3 regions of the Nocardiopsis coralliicola genome follow, and region 2 is predicted to be linked to each of the others. Evidence: riboswitches for the same ligand, from Rfam matches in the RefSeq annotation. Region 2 holds a riboswitch; each other region holds the start of a gene.
What was found. A riboswitch is a leader RNA that binds a small molecule or an ion and turns the genes downstream of it on or off. The one in region 2 is predicted to bind cobalamin.
Positions count from the first base shown of each region.

Region 1: another riboswitch for cobalamin. It lies ahead of cobN (cobaltochelatase subunit CobN); the one in region 2 lies ahead of ACYVGT_RS06705 (ribonucleoside-diphosphate reductase subunit alpha).
Region 3: another riboswitch for cobalamin. It lies ahead of ACYVGT_RS06370 (VWA domain-containing protein); the one in region 2 lies ahead of ACYVGT_RS06705 (ribonucleoside-diphosphate reductase subunit alpha).

Region 1 covers NZ_BAAGXT010000005.1:176,583-181,990, reverse strand. Annotated here, with positions in the region: gene ACYVGT_RS06425 (ABC transporter substrate-binding protein) at 1-958, shown strand, start outside; gene ACYVGT_RS06420 (FecCD family ABC transporter permease) at 955-1,989, shown strand; gene ACYVGT_RS06415 (ABC transporter ATP-binding protein) at 1,986-2,837, shown strand; gene ACYVGT_RS06410 (SAM-dependent methyltransferase) at 2,993-3,859, shown strand; cobalamin riboswitch at 3,980-4,103, shown strand; gene cobN (cobaltochelatase subunit CobN) at 4,138-5,408, shown strand, end outside.
Region 2 covers NZ_BAAGXT010000006.1:2,165-7,572, forward strand. Annotated here, with positions in the region: gene ACYVGT_RS06690 (NYN domain-containing protein) at 1-902, shown strand, start outside; gene ACYVGT_RS06695 (hypothetical protein) at 947-1,498, shown strand; gene ACYVGT_RS06700 (HAD family hydrolase) at 1,839-2,474, opposite strand; cobalamin riboswitch at 2,582-2,832, shown strand; gene ACYVGT_RS06705 (ribonucleoside-diphosphate reductase subunit alpha) at 2,965-5,408, shown strand, end outside.
Region 3 covers NZ_BAAGXT010000005.1:162,423-167,830, forward strand. Annotated here, with positions in the region: gene ACYVGT_RS06360 (hypothetical protein) at 1-346, shown strand, start outside; gene cbiE (precorrin-6y C5,15-methyltransferase (decarboxylating) subunit CbiE) at 425-1,621, opposite strand; cobalamin riboswitch at 1,890-2,025, shown strand; gene ACYVGT_RS06370 (VWA domain-containing protein) at 2,051-4,231, shown strand; gene cobO (cob(I)yrinic acid a,c-diamide adenosyltransferase) at 4,848-5,408, shown strand, end outside.

The DNA.
Region 1 (5,408 bases), on a different contig from region 2:
CTCGGCGCCCGAGGGCGGATCCGGTACGCCCGACGCAGCCGAGACCATCGAGAACTGCGGGCACGAGGTGCCCGTCGGCGACCCGCCGGAGCGGGTCGTCTCGCTGAACCAGGGCACCACCGAGATCCTGTACGCGCTCGGCCTGCAGGACCGGGTCGTCGGTACAGCAACCTGGACCGATCCGCTCCCGGAGGAGCTGGAGGCGGCCGACGAGGGCGTGCCGCGGCTGGCCGAGAACGCGCCGTCGTTCGAGAAGGTGCTGGAGTCCGAGCCGGACTTCGTCGCGGCGTCCTTCGTCTCCACGCTCGGGCCGGGCGGCGTGGCCGAGCGCGACCGGTTCGACGAGCTCGGTGTGCCGACCTACGTCTCCCCCGCCGACTGCGGTGCCGGCAAGGACAACGACAGCGGCGGCGACGGGTCGCGCACCGAACCGCTGGAGCTGGACGACGTCTACGGCGAGATCCGCGACCTGGCGGCGGTCTTCGGCGTCCAGGAGCGCGGCGGCGAGCTGGTCGCCGAACTGGAGGGGCGCGTCGCGGCCGCCGCGGACGAGGCCGACGCCTCCGGCGTCTCGCTCATGTACTGGTTCGCCAACTCCGAGTCGCCCTACCTGGCCGGCTGCTGCGGCGCGCCGGGCGCGATCACCCGCGCACTCGGCGCCGACAACGCCTTCGACGACACGACGGACGAGTGGCCGCAGATCAACTGGGAGACGGTGGCCGACCGCGACCCCGAAGTGATCGTGCTCGGCGACCTGACCCGCAACTCCGAGACCGCCGAGAGCGCCGCGGCGAAAATCGACTTCCTGGAGTCCAACGCCGCCACTCGCGACCTCACCGCGGTGCGCGAAGAGCGCTACATCCTGCTCAGCGGGCAGGCGATGAACCCCTCCTACCGCACGGTCGAGGGCGTCGAGCAGGTCGCCGAGGGCCTGCGCGGCCTCGACGCCGGGAAGTGAGCCGCACCCGCACCGCGTCCGGGACACGCACCGCACTGCTCGCCGCCGCCGGGCTGGCGCTGCTCGCGCTCTCGTGCGCGTTCGCGGTCACCATCGGCCCGGCCGACATCACCACCGCCGAGGTGCTGCGGTCGGCCGCGGCGCGGCTCGGCATCGGCGCGACCCCGCTGTCGGCGCTGCACGACGCGATCGTGTGGGACCTGCGCCTGCCGCGGACGATCCTCGCCGCCGTGTGCGGAGCGGGCCTCGCGGTGTGCGGCGCGGTGATGCAGTCGCTCCTGCGCAACCCGCTGGCCGACCCGTTCGTACTGGGCGTCTCCTCGGGTGCCTCCACCGGGGCGGTCACCGTGATCGTGCTCGGCTGGGGCGCCGGGGCAGTATCACTCTCCATGGGGGCGTTCGTCGGCGCGATGCTCTCGTTCGGCATGACGGTGCTGCTGGCCCAGACGCTGGGCGCCACGATAGACCGCGTCGTCCTCTCCGGTGTCGCCGCGATGCAGCTCTTCTCCGCGCTGACCTCCTTCATCGTGCTGAACTCGGCCGACTCCGACACCACCCGCGCCGTGCTGTTCTGGCTGCTCGGCTCGCTCAGCGGCGCCACCTGGGCCGACGTGGTGCTGTGCGCCGCCGTGCTGGCCGGCGTGCTGGCGGTCTGCTTCGGCCACGCCACGGTGCTGGACGCGTTCGCGTTCGGCGAGGAAGCCGCGGCCGCGCTCGGCGTGCGCGTCGCCCGCGCTCGCCTGCTGCTGCTCATCGCGACCGCGCTGCTCACCGCGGCGCTGGTCAGTTCGGCGGGCGCCATCGGCTTCGTCGGGCTCGTGCTGCCGCACGCCACCCGTGCCCTCACCGGCTCGGGCCACGCCCGGCTGCTGCCGATCGCCGCGCTGGCCGGCGCCGTGTTCCTCGTCTGGGTGGACACGGTGGCGCGCACCGCGCTCGATCCGCAGGAGATCCCGGTCGGCGTGATGACCTCCCTCATCGGCGTGCCCGCCTTCATCGCCGTGCTCTACCGGTCCCGGAGGATGACATGACCCGGCACGAGTCCGCTCCCCATTCCGCAGCGCCCCCCGGTGCACCCCCGCCGGAAGCCGCCGGGCAGGGGCTCCGCGCCGACCGGGTCGAACGGAGCATCGGCAGCGCGCGGATCCTGGACGGGGTGACGCTCGCGCCCCGGCCGGGCGAAACGGTCGGCCTGCTGGGCCCGAACGGGTCCGGGAAGTCGACGCTGCTCCGCGCACTGTCCGGGGTGCTCGCGCCGTCCGGCGGCGCGGTACTGCTCGACGGCACCCCGCTCGCCCGGGTCCCGCGGCGCGCGGCCGCCCGCCGCATCGCCGCGGTCGAGCAGGTGGCGCACACGCAGACCGAGCTGACGGTGCGCGAGGTGGTCGCCCTCGGCCGGACACCGCACCGGCGCGCCTGGACGCCGCAGTCGAAGGCGGACAGCGCGGCGGTCGCCGCGGCCCTGGAGCGGACCGGGCTGGCCGAGCTGGCGGCGCGGTCCTGGCACACGCTGTCCGGCGGGGAGCGGCAGCGGGCGCAGATCGCGCGGGCGCTGGCCCAGGAGCCGGGCGAGCTGCTTCTCGACGAGCCGACCAACCACCTCGACATCCAGTACCAGATCGACCTGATGGAGCTCGTCGTGAGCCTGCCGGTCACCACCGTGATCGCCATGCACGACCTGAACCTGGCGGCGATGTACTGCGACCGGCTGGTCCTGCTCCGCCGCGGCACGGCCGTCGCCGAAGGCACCCCGGCGGAGGTCCTCACCCCCGCCACGATCCAGGCTGTCTACGGCGTCGCCGCCGAGGTCGCCCCGGGCCCCGGCCACCCGGTCATCCGCTTCCTCCGCCCGGGTTCCCCGGAAACCCCGGACGGGTAGCGCGGCCGCGGCGGGCGCCGGCGCCTATGCTCGGCCGCGAAGGCGGGAACCTCTGCCACTGCGGGCTTTCGGGGGAGGCCGGATCCACCGGGCCCGTCCGGCGGCAGGGCCCCGCTTCCGGACCTGACGGCGCGACGTACCGAGTGAGGACCCCCATGGCAGACGGCACGACCCCCACTGGACAGGACGGCCTCACGGAGGGCGCGCCGCCCTTCCAGCCGGCCGCGGCGCAGTCGTCGCCCGCCGAGCCGGCGATCGACACCTCGGTGCCGCACTCCGCGCGGATCTGGAACTACTGGATGGGCGGCAAGGACAACTACCCGATCGACCGGGAGGTCGGCGACCAGGTCGCTGCGTCGTTCCCGGAGATCACCGCGCTGGCGCGGGCCGGCCGCTCCTTCCTCGTCCGGGTGGTGCGCTACCTGGCCCAGGAGGCGGGCATCCGGCAGTTCCTCGACGTCGGAACCGGGATGCCGACGCTGAACAACACGCACGAGGTCGCCCAGTCGCTCGCACCGGACTCGCGCGTGGTCTACGTGGACAACGACCCGCTGGTGCTCGCGCACGCGCGCGCCCTGCTCGCGGGCAGCCCGGAGGGGGCGACCGCCTACCTCGACGCCGACCTGCGCGACCCCGACACCATCCTGGCCCGCGCGGCGGAGACGCTGGACTTCGACCGCCCCGTCGCGCTGCTCCTCCTCGGAATCCTGGGCCACCTGCCCGACGGCGACGTGCTGCCCACCGTGCGCCGGCTCGTCGGCGCCCTTCCGCCCGGCAGCTACCTGGCCGTCTACGACGGAACCAACACCAGTCCCGCCTACAACGCCGCGATGGAGCACGGCAACGCCCAGGGCGGCCTCCCCTACCTGCTGCGCTCGCCGGAGGACATCGCCGCGCGCTTCGACGGACTGGAGCTGGTCGAACCCGGCATCGTGCCGCTCCCGCTGTGGCGGCCGGAGCCGACCGAGGTGGGCGCGCCGGGCGGCATGGACCAGTACGGCGGGGTGGGCCGCAAGCGCTGAGCACCTCCGGCGGGGGGGGGGGCGGCGCGGCGCCGCACACTGCCGCAGCACGCGGGCGGCGCGGTGCCGGCCGCGCCGACGCGGGCCCCCGCGTGGAGCGCGGCAGGACGGGGCCCCTAGGGTGGAGCCTCTGTCCGCGGTTGCAGGAACCCGGTGCGATTCCGGGGCGGTTCCGCCACTGTGACGCCCGTCCGAAAGCTCGGCGCGGGTGCAGCCAGACACTGGCCGCGGCAGTCCGACCGCCGATGGGGCGAGAACCCCGAGGAAGGAACGCCGCCATGACGGCGCGGATCGCGCTGCTGTCCACGTCCGACACCGACCTGCTGTCCGCACGCGGCAGCGGTGCCGGCTACACGTGGGCCAACCCCTCCCGTACTTCCGACGCGGCCCTGCACGCCGCCGTCGAGGGCGCCGACCTCGTCGTGGTCCGCCTCCTCGGATCGCCGCACGACCTGTGGCCCGGGCTCGCCCGGGTGCGCGAGCGCGGCACCCCGCTCGTCGTCCTCAGCGGCGAGCAGCAGCCCAGCGCTGAGCTGATGGAGCACTCCACCGTGCCCATCGGCGTGGCCACCGACGCGCACCGCTACCTCACCGAGGGCGGTCCGGCGAACCTGGCGCGGCTGCACGGGTTCCTCTCCGACACCGTGCTGCTCACCGGCGACGGCTTCGAGCCGCCGCTGGAGCTGCCGCAGTGGGGCTTCGCCGAACGCAATGCGCCCGCGGCGGACGGGCTGGCGCGGATCGGCATCGTCTACTACCGGGCGCACGAGGCCGGCGGCAACGCCGCGTTCGCGCACACGCTGGCCGACGCCATCGACGCCACCGGCACGGCGACCGGCGTCCCGGTGTTCGCCGGATCGCTGCGCTCCGCCCCCGACGAGCTGTACACCGCGCTGGGCCGGTTCGACGCCCTGATCGTCACCGTGCTGGCCGCCGGCGGCAGTGCGCCCGCCACGGCGAGCGCCGGCGGCGACGACGAGTCCTGGGACGTGGAGCGGATGGCCGCGCTCGGCATCCCCGTCATCCAGGGCCTCTCGCTGACCAGCTCGCGCGCGGAGTGGGAGGCCAACGACGAGGGCACCACGCCGCTCGACTCGGCCAACCAGATCGCCATCCCCGAGTTCGACGGCCGGATCATCACCGTCCCGTTCTCCTTCAAGGAGGTCGACGAGGACGGCCTGCCGCGCTACGTCGCCGACCCCGAGCGCTGCGCCCGGCTCGCCGGCATCGCCGCCGCGCACGCCCGCCTCTCCCGCATCCCCGCCGCGGAGAAGCGGATCGCGGTGGTGCTGTCGGCCTATCCCACCAAGCACTCCCGCATCGGCAACGCGGTCGGCCTGGACACGCCCCGGTCGATGGTGCGGCTGCTGCGCCGGCTCCGCGCCGAGGGCTATGACCTGGGCGGCGATGACGCGCTGCCCGGCCTGGACCTGCCGGACGAGGCCGAGGCGGCCGACGCCCTCATGCACGCGCTCATCGCGGCCGGCGGCCAGGACGAGGAGTGGCTGACCGACGGCCAGCTCACCGACGCCCACGTCCGCATCACCGG
Region 2 (5,408 bases):
CGCAGCCCGATGCCGGCGCGGCCCCCTCCGGCCCGATCGACGCCAACGGCTTCCCGACCGGGCCCCGCCCGTCGCACGCCGCGCACAACCAGACCCACCCGGGCCTGCAGAATCCGCAGGCCCCCCAGGGGCCTCCGGGGCACCAGGGCCACACCGGGCACAACCCGAGTCTCGGCGGCGCGCACAACCCGGCCACCGGCGGCCACCCGTCGATGGCGGCCGCAACCGGCCCGCAGCCGTCGTTCGGGGCGCCGCCGCAGCCGGTCCAGCAGCCGGTGCAGCCCGCCCCGCCGGAGCACCCGCATCCTCCGACAGGGGCGCACCCGTCGCTGGCCCAGCACGGCCCGCCGCCCGGTCCGGGGGCGCCGGGCCAGCGGCCGCCGGGGTACGAGCACGAGGCTCCACCGGGCCGGCCGGGGCCGCCCGATCCCCGGTACGGGCCGTCGACCGGGGAGAACCCCGGGTTCGGGGGTAACACCGGACCAAACCCTACTTTTGGGGCCAGTACGGAGGGTGATCCCTCCCTGGGCGCGCTGGGAGCAGCACAGCACCCGGCCACCGCCACTGGCCCCCGACTCCGGCCACGGGTCCAGCACGGGCCCTACACCGACGCCGTCCCCCGCGCCGACTTCGGCCGCCCCGGGGGCGGCGCCGCTGGAACACTCGACGATGCCGTGAATGTCGCGCTCCGCGAGGGGAACGATTTCGCCGAGTCCGTCGCGCGCGACGCCCCCGCCCTGTGGGTGGAGGCGGTCCTGGCGCGCCGCCCGCGGATGCCGTCCGACCTGGAGGCGCGCCTCCTGCAGGGGTCGACACTGCCGATCGACTTCCTGCTCCGCGACGAAGTCCGCGAGGCGCTGCGGCGGGGATTCTGGGACGCCCTCGGGCGCGCCCGCGAATGACGCGCGGGCGGCCGGGGCGCGGTGAGGACCGAGGGAGGCTGGCAGTGACACGGGTGACGACGGCCGATCTGGACCGCCTGGAATTCCGCGCCGTGCAGTCCGGTGATCACGCCGCGGTCGCCGCAGAGCTACTCGCGCTCGCCAACGCGGTGGACGCCGACTCCGAGATCTCCCGCGCCGAACTCTTCGTCCGCGCCGGCGAGCAGTGGGAGATGGCCCAGGAGGCCGAGCGGGCGGCGGGCGCCTACCAGCGGGCGATCGACGACGGCGGCACCACCATCATCGACGCGCGCGCCCTCCTCGCCGGCGCGCTGCTCGAACTCGACCGCGGCCCCGACGCGCAGGCGCAGCTGGCGCGGCTGCACCGGGAGGGCCCGCGGAACCTGCCCACCTTCATCCACATCACCGAAACCCTGCAGGCGCACGGCGACCTTGCGGCGGCGCAGGAGTGGGCGACGCTCGGTGTGGAGCGCTTCCGGCACCAGGACGTCTCCCCGTTCGTGCACGACCTGCTGATGGAGCTGCTGCGGATCCGCTTCCGCATCCGGGTCGACCTGGGTCTGGACGAGGACGCCCTGGACCGGATGCTGGACTAGGCCCGGCCGCGCTGCGCCCTGGCCCGCGCCCCGCTGCGGCGTCCTCGACCGGCGGCCGAGCGGAACGACGGATTCACCCCGGCTCCCGCCGAGCCGGCGCGCCCGCAGCACCGCACGCGGTGGACGCCCGCTTCCGGAAGACACCCGGCCCCGGCTACCGGGGCAGGGGTGTCGGGTGGCTCACTGTCCTGCTGCTCTTCTCGCCCGGGCGCGCCCTCGCGGCGTTCTCCTCAGCCGGGAAGGCGAGGAGGAAAAGCGCCCGCCTGGCCTTCCCCGCCGGTCGTGCGACGGGGGCATCCGGCGGTACCGCTCGCGGTGGACGCCGCCTGCCCCACGCGCCCTAGGCCGCCAGCGAGCGGCCGAGCGCGTACGCCTCGGTGAGGCTGCGGCCCCGATAGGACGCCGTGGCCAGACCTGCCACGTGGTCGTCCCCGTTCACCGCGACCGAGCTGGGGACGTGCCGGAACAGCGGCGCGTCCGACATCGAGTCGCCGTAGGCCGTGCACGCCGCGAGCGGTATCCCCGCCGCGCGGCGGAACCGCTCGGCGATGTCCACCTTGTCCTCCGGGCGCAGGATGCCCCCCGGGGCCGGCGGCCCCGGGAACGGCGGACCGGGAAAGGCCGACGCGGCGACCGTGTCGAAGCCGAACGCGGTGAGGCGGCGTGCGTAGAAGTCCGGCGACATGGTGATGACCATGGAGTGCTCGCCGCGGTCGCGGATGTCGGCGCACACCCCGGCGATGCCGTCGAGGAAGGGCCCGGCCGTGAACGCCGCGGCCACGTGCTCCTCGGTGAGGCCGCGCCAGATCCCGAACAGCTCCGCGGAGAAGGCGCGGGTATCGATCTCTCCGGCGGCCAACCGCTGCTCCAGCACAGTGAGGGCCGGGGTGGTACCAGTGACGCGGGCGATCTCGAGCGACGCCGTGGTGCCGTGCAGGAGGGTGCCGTCCAGGTCGAAGATGTGGAGTCGCGTCATCGCCGCGGAGCCTAGCGCCCGGCCGCCCCGGAGGCAATCCCCAACGCCGCCGCGCCGCGGTGAGAATCCACGATCTTGCGGTGTTCGCGGAGTGGATACCCAAGATGTAGTATCGCTGCGCCGATGGTTCGCGACCGGGGCTGCCCCCCGGAAGCGACGAGAGAGGGAACCCGGTGCGAGTCCGGGACTGCCCCGCAGCGGTGAGCGGGAAGCCGCGCCGGCGCCTTGTGGCGGCGGCGCTCCGACATCCGCCAGAGCACTGGGCGCACGGCGCCTGGGAAGCGGCGGAGATGAGGCGGGACGGTTCGGCCGTCCCACGCCCGCGAGTCCGAAGACCTGCCATCGGTGTGCGCCGCGCGCACGCAGTACGGGGCCTCGAGGGAGGGCGTCGTGCATCGGGGGAACCGGCCGTGCCCGCACGGTCCGGACTGCTTCGCCGTTGCGCCCGCTCGCGGCCCCTCCGGTCGACGACTAGGTGGTTGGAGCGAGCATGACCCTCGACATTCCGAGCGCGTCCGCGGACGCACCCGGTGATCCGTCCGCGCGGATCGGCAGCGAGGTCCGCGAGGCGAGTACCGGGCTGGCCGGCGTATCGGCCGATGCGGTCATCGCCGAGGCCCAGCGCGGCCTCTTCCCCGGCATCAGCGACGCCGAGCTCGAACTCGCCCTGATCATGGCCGCCCGCAGCCACGTCGAAGACGACCCCGACTACTCCCACCTCGCCGCCCGACTCCTGCTCGGCACGCTGCGCCGGGAAGCCCTGTCCTTCGTCTCCGGCTTCCCCGACAGCGCCGGCCAGACCGCGATGGCCGAGCGCTACCCCGGCTACCTGGCGGACTACGTCGCCGCCGGTGTCCGGATCGGCCAGCTCGACCCGGAGCTGCAGAAGTTCGACCTGGAGCGCCTCGGTGCCGCCCTGCACCCCGAGCGCGACCTGCAGTTCACCTTCCTCGGCCTGCAGACCCTCTACGACCGCTACTTCCTGCACAGCGAGGGCACCCGCTACGAGCTGCCGCAGGCGTTCTTCATGCGCGTCGCCATGGGACTGGCACTCAACGAGGACGACCGCGACGGCCGCGCGATCGAGTTCTACGAGCTGCTCTCCTCGTTCGACTTCATGGCCTCCACCCCCACCCTCTTCAACGCCGGCACCCGCCACGCCCAGCTGTCGTCCTGCTTCCTCACCACCGTCGACGACGACCTCTCCGCCATCTTCAAGGGCATCTCCGACAACGCGCTGCTCTCCAAGTACTCCGGCGGCCTCGGCAACGACTGGACCCCCGTCCGCGGCATCGGCGCCCGCATCCGCGGCACCAACGGCCAGTCCCAGGGAGTCGTCCCGTTCCTGAAGGTCGCCAACGACACGGCGGTGGCGGTCAACCAGGGCGGGCGCCGCAAGGGCGCGGTGTGCGCGTACCTGGAGACGTGGCACATCGACGTCGAGGAGTTCCTCGACCTGCGGAAGAACACCGGGGACGAGCGGCGGCGGACGCATGACATGAACACGGCGAACTGGGTGCCGGACCTGTTCATGCAGCGGGTGGAGGCCGACGCGAAGTGGACGCTGTTCTCGCCGGACGAGGTGCCGGACCTGCACGACCTCTACGGGGCGGAGTTCGCCGCCCGCTACACCCGCTACGAGCGGGCCGCGGAGGCCGGCGAGATCGCGGTGTACCGGACGGTGCGGGCCGTCGACCTGTGGCGGCGGATGCTCACCATGCTGTTCGAGACCGGGCACCCCTGGATCACCTTCAAGGACCCCAGCAACCTGCGGTCGCCGCAGCAGCACCAGGGGGTCGTGCACTCCTCCAACCTGTGCACCGAGATCACGCTCAACACCTCGCCCGGCGACGAGGTGGCGGTCTGCAACCTCGGCTCCGTCAACCTCGCCCAGCACGTGCGCGGCGGGCAGCTCGACACCGAGCGGCTGCAGCGCACGGTCACGACGGCCGTGCGGATGCTGGACAACGTCATCGACGTGAACTACTACACGATCCCCGAGGCCGAGCGCGCCAACATGCGCCACCGCCCGGTGGGCCTGGGGATCATGGGCTACCAGGACGCGCTGTTCGAGCTGCGGCTGCCGATGGGCTCGCAGGCCGCGGTCGAGTTCGCGGACGAGTCGATGGAGCAGGTCAGCTACCACGCGATCGCCGCGTCCTCCGCCCTGGCCGCCGAGCGCGGCGCCTACGCCTCCTTCGACGGCTCGCTGTGGAGCCGCGGCGTGCTGCCGGTCGACTCCCAGCGCCTCGTCGCCGACGCGCGCACCGGGGACCTTGAGGCCGACTACACCGTCCGCCTCGACTGGGACGCGCTGCGCGCGGCAGTGCGCGAGCAGGGCATGCGCAACTCCAACGTGATGGCGATCGCGCCCACCGCGACCATCGCCAACATCACCGGTGTCGGCCAGTCGATCGAGCCGATCTACCGGAACCTGTTCGTGAAATCGAACATGTCCGGCGACTTCACCGTGGTCAACCCCTACCTGGTGCGCGACCTGAAGGCGCGCGGCCTGTGGGACGGTGCGATGGTCGCCGAGCTCAAGCGGTACGACGGCAGCCTCGGCCCGATCGACCGGGTGCCCGGCGACCTGAAGGAGCTCTACGCGACGGCGTTCGAGCTCGACCCGGCCTGGCTCGTCGACGCCGCCGCGCGCCGGCAGAAGTGGATCGACCAGGCGCAGTCGCTCAACCTCTACATGGCGGCGCCGAGCGGCAGGAAGCTGGACGCGCTGTACCGGCGCGCGTGGCGGAAGGGCCTCAAGACCACCTACTACCTGCGCTCGCAGAGCGCGACGCACGTGGAGAAGTCGACGCTGAAGGGCACCGACGGCCGGCTGAACGCGGTCGCTGCGACGCCGGCGGCATCCGCCGCTCCGGCTCCGGCCGCCCCGCCGCCGCGCGCGGCGGCGGGGCCCGCGGCGGCTCCGGCGGA
Region 3 (5,408 bases), on a different contig from region 2:
CTCCACCCGGCGCCGGAACCGCTCCCGCGTCACGCACGCGGTGCGCGCGGTGATCACCGCTCCGCGCGGAGCATCCAGCGAGAGCCTCTTCCTGCTCGGCGGAGACGGCGGCCTCGTCATCAGGGTGCCCAGCGGCGCCTACGCGCGCGCCGACATCGACCGGCTCCTCGACGCGCTCGGCGTGCCGTGCGGCGGCCCCGGCCGCCCCGTGGACCCCCGCCGGTTCGCCGAGACGTATCCGGGGCTCCTCCCCTGGGCCGAGCGGCACCCCTACCGGCTCGCCTTCGCGATCACCGGCGCGGTCGCCGCCGCGGTTCTGGTCCTGGTCGGGGCCGCATCCCTCTGACCGGCCGCGCAGGCGCCAGGTCTAGGCGCGGTGGCCCCGGTGTCCTGGGCGCCGGCGGGAAGCGCCCGTCCAGCAGGGCTACCCCTTCACCCACGACCACTGCGTCACCGTCCGGGACGGCGTCCACCCGGTGAAGGCGCCGATGGGGGCGGTGGTTTCCACGGCGATGCGGGTGAGGTCGCCGCCGTGGCTCCGGAAGGCAGCGGCGAGGAGCTGTTCGGTTTCCAGGGTGACGCCGTGGACGACGAGGCGGCCGCCCGGAAGGAGCGCGTCCAGGCACGTGTCGAGGACGCCCGGGCGGGTGGCGCCGCCGCCGATGAAGACGGCGTCCGGGGCGGGGAGGTCCGGCAGCAAGCCGGGAGCCCGGCCCTGGACGACCTGGAGGCCGGGCACACCGAGGCGGCCCGCGTTGCGGGCGATGCGGGCGGCGCGGCCGGCGTCGGCCTCGACTGCCGTTGCCGTGCAGGCCGGGTGGGACCGCATCCACTCGATACCGACGGCGCCCGAGCCCGCGCCGATGTCCCACAGGTGGGCACCGGGCGCCGGCGCCAGCCGGGCCAGCGCCGAGGCGCGCAGGTCGCGTTTGGTCAGCTGCCCATCGTGCTCGAACGCGTCGTCCGGAAGCCCCGCCAGCAGTCCGTACGCCGGCGGCCCGGCACACTCCACCGCGAGCACGTGCAGTGCGGGCAGCTCCGGGGGCGCCGCAGCCCAGTCCGACGCGGTGCCCGACGTGCGCGACTCCCGGTCCGCACCCAGGTCGCCGAGTACCGTGAGCGTGCTTGCCCCGTAGCCCGCGGAGTCGAGCAGGCGGGCGACGCCGGCCGGGGTCGACGCGTCCGCGGACAGCACCAGCAGCCGGTGCCCCGGGGAAAGGTGCCGCAACACCAGGCGAGGGTCGCGTCCGACCAGGGTGACGACGGTGCAGCGCTCCGCCGGCCAGCGCATCCGCGCCCGCGCGAGCGCCACTGACGACAGGGCCGGCTCCACCTCGACGGCGTCCGGTCCGAGCAGGTCGATGAGCGCGGTCGCGATCCCCGACACCAGCGGGTCGCCCGAAGCCAGCGCGACCACGGAGCGCCCGTGCACCGCGCCGAGCAGGTGCGGCAGCCCTTCGCGCAGCGGTGACGGCCAGGGGCGCCGGTCCTGGCCGGGGGAGTCCGGCAGCATCGCCAAGTGGCGGCGGCCGCCCAGCACGGCACCGGCGCCGAGCACACGCCGGCGCAGCCGCTCGGGCAGGCCCGCCCAGCCGTCCGCTCCGATGCCGATCACGGTCACCGCGGCGTCCCCCGCTTCCGAGGAGTCTCCGGCTGCGGCAGGTCCGCGGCCGGGTTCCGGTGAGGTCCCCGCGGCGCACCCTGCGCTGCCGGCGCTGCCGCGAGCGTCCTGCGCCGCCCCGGCCTCCGCTGCTTCCTGCGTCTTTGCGGCGGCGTTCCCGGTGCCGCCGGCGGGGAGGGGAGGGCGCTGATCAGCCGTCATGGCCCTGACGTTATCGTGGCGGAGGCGTGGGGTGCCCCGATCGCCCACCTTTCGTACCGTCCCGGAGGACGGGCGGGAGATGCGGCGCGAAGGGGAGAATCTGGGAAGCCGGTGAGAGTCCGGCACAGGCCCGCTGCGGTGAACTGGGCCCCTTGACAGGGGACCCGGCCAGTCCGAAGACCGGCCCCGCGCCTGTTCCACCCATGGCGCAACGAGCGGGAGCCTCCCATGCCATTGCGGGCATCGCCCTATCCGTTTTCCGCGATCGTCGGCTGCGACACCGAGCCGCTCGACGACCTCGGCCTCTCCCTCGCCCTGACCAGTGTCTCCCCGGAGATCGGCGGCGTGCTGGTGCGCGGCGAGAAGGGCACCGCCAAGTCGACCGCGGCCCGCGCGCTCGCCCCTCTCCTCCCCGCCATCGGCGTCTACCAGGGCGACCGCTTCTCGGTGGACCCCGGCGACCCCGCCCAGACCTCGCCGGACGGCCCCTTCGAGCCCGGCACGCCGGTGGAGAGCCGGCCGGTGCGCCTGGTCGAACTTCCGGTCGGCGCCACCGAGGACCGCGTCCTCGGCTCCCTCCACCTCGAACAGGCCCTCTCCCGCGGCCAGGTCGCCTACGAGCCCGGCCTGCTCGCCAAAGCCCACCGCGGCCTGCTCTACGTCGACGAGGTCAACCTCCTCCACGACCACCTCGTGGACCTGCTTCTGGACGCCGCCGCGACCGGGCGCGCGTCGGTCGAGCGGGACGGCTTCTCCGTCGAGCACCCGGCGCGCTTCCAGCTCATCGGCACCATGAACCCCGAGGAGGGCGAGCTCCGCCCGCAGCTCCTCGACCGCTTCGGTCTCACCGTCGAGGTCGCCGCGCCGGCCGACCCGGCCGCGCGCGTCGAGGTGGTGCGGCGCCGGATGGCGTTCGACGCCGAGCCGGAGGCGTTCACCGAGCGCTACCGGCCGGCCGAGAAGGCGCTGGCCGAGCGGATCGCCGCCGCGCGGGACGCCGTGCGCACGGTCCGGCTGTCCGATGCCGCCCTCACCAAGATCGCCGAGGTATGCGCCGCGTTCGAGGTCGACGGGCTCCGCGCCGACCTCGTCACCGCCCGCACCGCTGTCGCGCACGCTGCCTGGGAGGGCCGCGGCGCCGTCACTCGTGCCGACATCCGCCGCGCCGCCCTGCTGGCTCTGCCGCACCGGCGCCGCCGCGCCCCGTTCGACGCCCCCGGCCTGGACGAGGAGCTGCTCGACCGCATCCTCGGCGACGACGAGCCCGAGCCCGACCCGCCGCAGCCCGAGCCGGAGCCCGACCGCCCGGACGGCGGCCCCGACGACTCAGCGCCGCCGGAGGCCCCGGAGGGCAGCGAGCAGGAGTCCTCGGACGGAGGCGAGGAGGACAGCGGCCCCCAGGCCCCGGCACCGGAGAACGGTCCCGGAGCGGACAACGACACCCCGCCCGACACCCCGTCCGGCGACACCTCCGAGCCCGAGGAGGAGGCCGGCCAGCAGCCCGCTCCCGGCGCGGCACCGGTCGCCGCGGAGAAGCCGTACCGCCCGCGCACCTTCACGGCGCGCGGCACCGGCGCCGGCGCTGACGGCCGCCGCAGTCGTGCCCGGGGCACCCGCGGGCGCCGGGTCGGCGCCGTGGAGCCCGGAGCCGGGAGCGGGTCGGCGATCCACCTGGTGGAGACGGTGCGCACCGCCGCGACGCGTCCGCGGGCCGGATCCGGCGGAGACACCGCCTCCGAGCCGGGCGGCGCCCCGGGCGGGCGGCCCCTGCAGATCCGGCCGGGCGACCTGCGGGTTGCCGTCCGCGAGGGGCAGGAGGCCAACCTCGTCCTGTTCTGCGTCGACGCTTCGGGCTCCATGGCCGCGCGCAAGCGCATGGCGGCGGTGAAGACCGCGGTCCTGTCGCTGCTGCTGGACGCCTACCGGCGGCGCGACAAGGTCGGCCTGGTCACCTTCCGCGGCAGCAGCGCCGAGCTGGCGCTGCCGCCGACCCGCTCGGTCGACATCGCCGCGGCCCGGCTCGACGCACTGCCCGCCGGCGGCCGAACGCCGGTCGCGGAGGGACTGCTGGAGTCGGCGCGGGTGCTGCGCCGCGAGCGGCTGCGCGACCCGCGGATGCGGCCGCTGCTGATCCTGGTCACCGACGGCAGGGCCACCGGCGGCCGCGGCGCCGTCGCCCGCGCGCTCCAGGCCGCCGACCACGTCGCGGGCATGGGCGTCACCTCGGTCGTCGTCGACGGCGAAGCCGGCCCGCTGCGGCTGGGCCTGGCCGCGAACCTGGCCACCCGCCTCGGCGCCGACCACCTCCCGGTCGCCGAGGTCGACGCTGCCGCGCTGGGCGCTGCCGTCCACCGCGGCACTGCCGCCGACCGCGCCGGCGGGCCGACGGCCATGGGCGGTGCGGCATGACCGTGCGGGCGGCGCGGCCACGGGTGTTCCCGGCTTCCGCGGCGGCTGTCCGCGCGGCGGTGCGGCGTTCCGCGGGCGGCGCGGTTCCCGAGACGCGCCGCCGGACCGCTGTCCCCGCCAGGCGCGGCGCGGCCGCGCCTGCCGTGCGGGTATCCGAGACCTCCGCGGCAGGTCACCGTGGAGCCGCAGAGGGCTCCCGCTTCCGTGCGGCTGCTGAGACGGAGAGGCCCTGGGGCGCCGGTGGCCGCGGGGTCGCGGTCGGAGAACGGTCGGCGTCCCCAGCAATCCAGGGCTGCTGCAGACCCCACGCAGGCATCAGCGGCCGAGCGGTGCCCGCCGGCGGCAGCGCCGATCTGCCGCGCCACCGCACCGCCGGCGATGGTCGGGCCCCGGATGCGCGTCCACCGGGCAGTCCCCGCGAACGTCCGGACGCCCGCGGCCTCGGGTCCGAGGCCCCAGGGCCGTCGAATCCCAGGGTGGCGCGAGGCGGGCCCGGGGCTCCCGAGCGCGGAGCGCCCGGCTGCGCGGGCGCCCGGTTCTCCGCCTCGAATCCGCTTCCGCACTCCTGCACACCCTCCGCACCACCGCGCCGAACACCGAAGGGCAGGGCCGCCTGATGCCGCAGGGACAGCCGAGCAGCGTTCCCGACGACGGGCTCACCACGCGGCAGCGGCGGAACCAGCCGCTGTTCGCCGTGCACACCGGGGACGGGAAGGGGAAGTCGACCGCCGCGTTCGGGCTCGCCCTGCGCGGATGGAACCAGGGGTGGCGGATCGGCGTGTTCCAGTTCGTCAAGTCCGCCAAGTGGCGCATCGGCGAGCAGACCGTGCTGGAGCGCCTCGGGAAGCTGCACGAGGAGACCGGCGAGGGCGGCCCGGTCGAGTGGCACAAGATGGGTTCCGGCTGGTCGTGGATCCGCAAGGAGGGCGCGGAGGAGGACCACGCGGCCGCCGCGGTCGAGGGCTGGGCCGAGGTCAAGCGGCGCCTCGCCGACGAGCGGCACGACCTGCTCATCCTCGACGAGTTCACCTACCCGATCGCGTGGGGCTGGGTGGACGCCGGCGAGGTGGCCGACACCATCGCCGCGCGCTCCGGCCGCCAGCACGTCGTGATCACCGGACGCCGCGCCGACGAGCGGCTTATTGACGCGGCCGACCTCGTCACCGAGATGACCAAG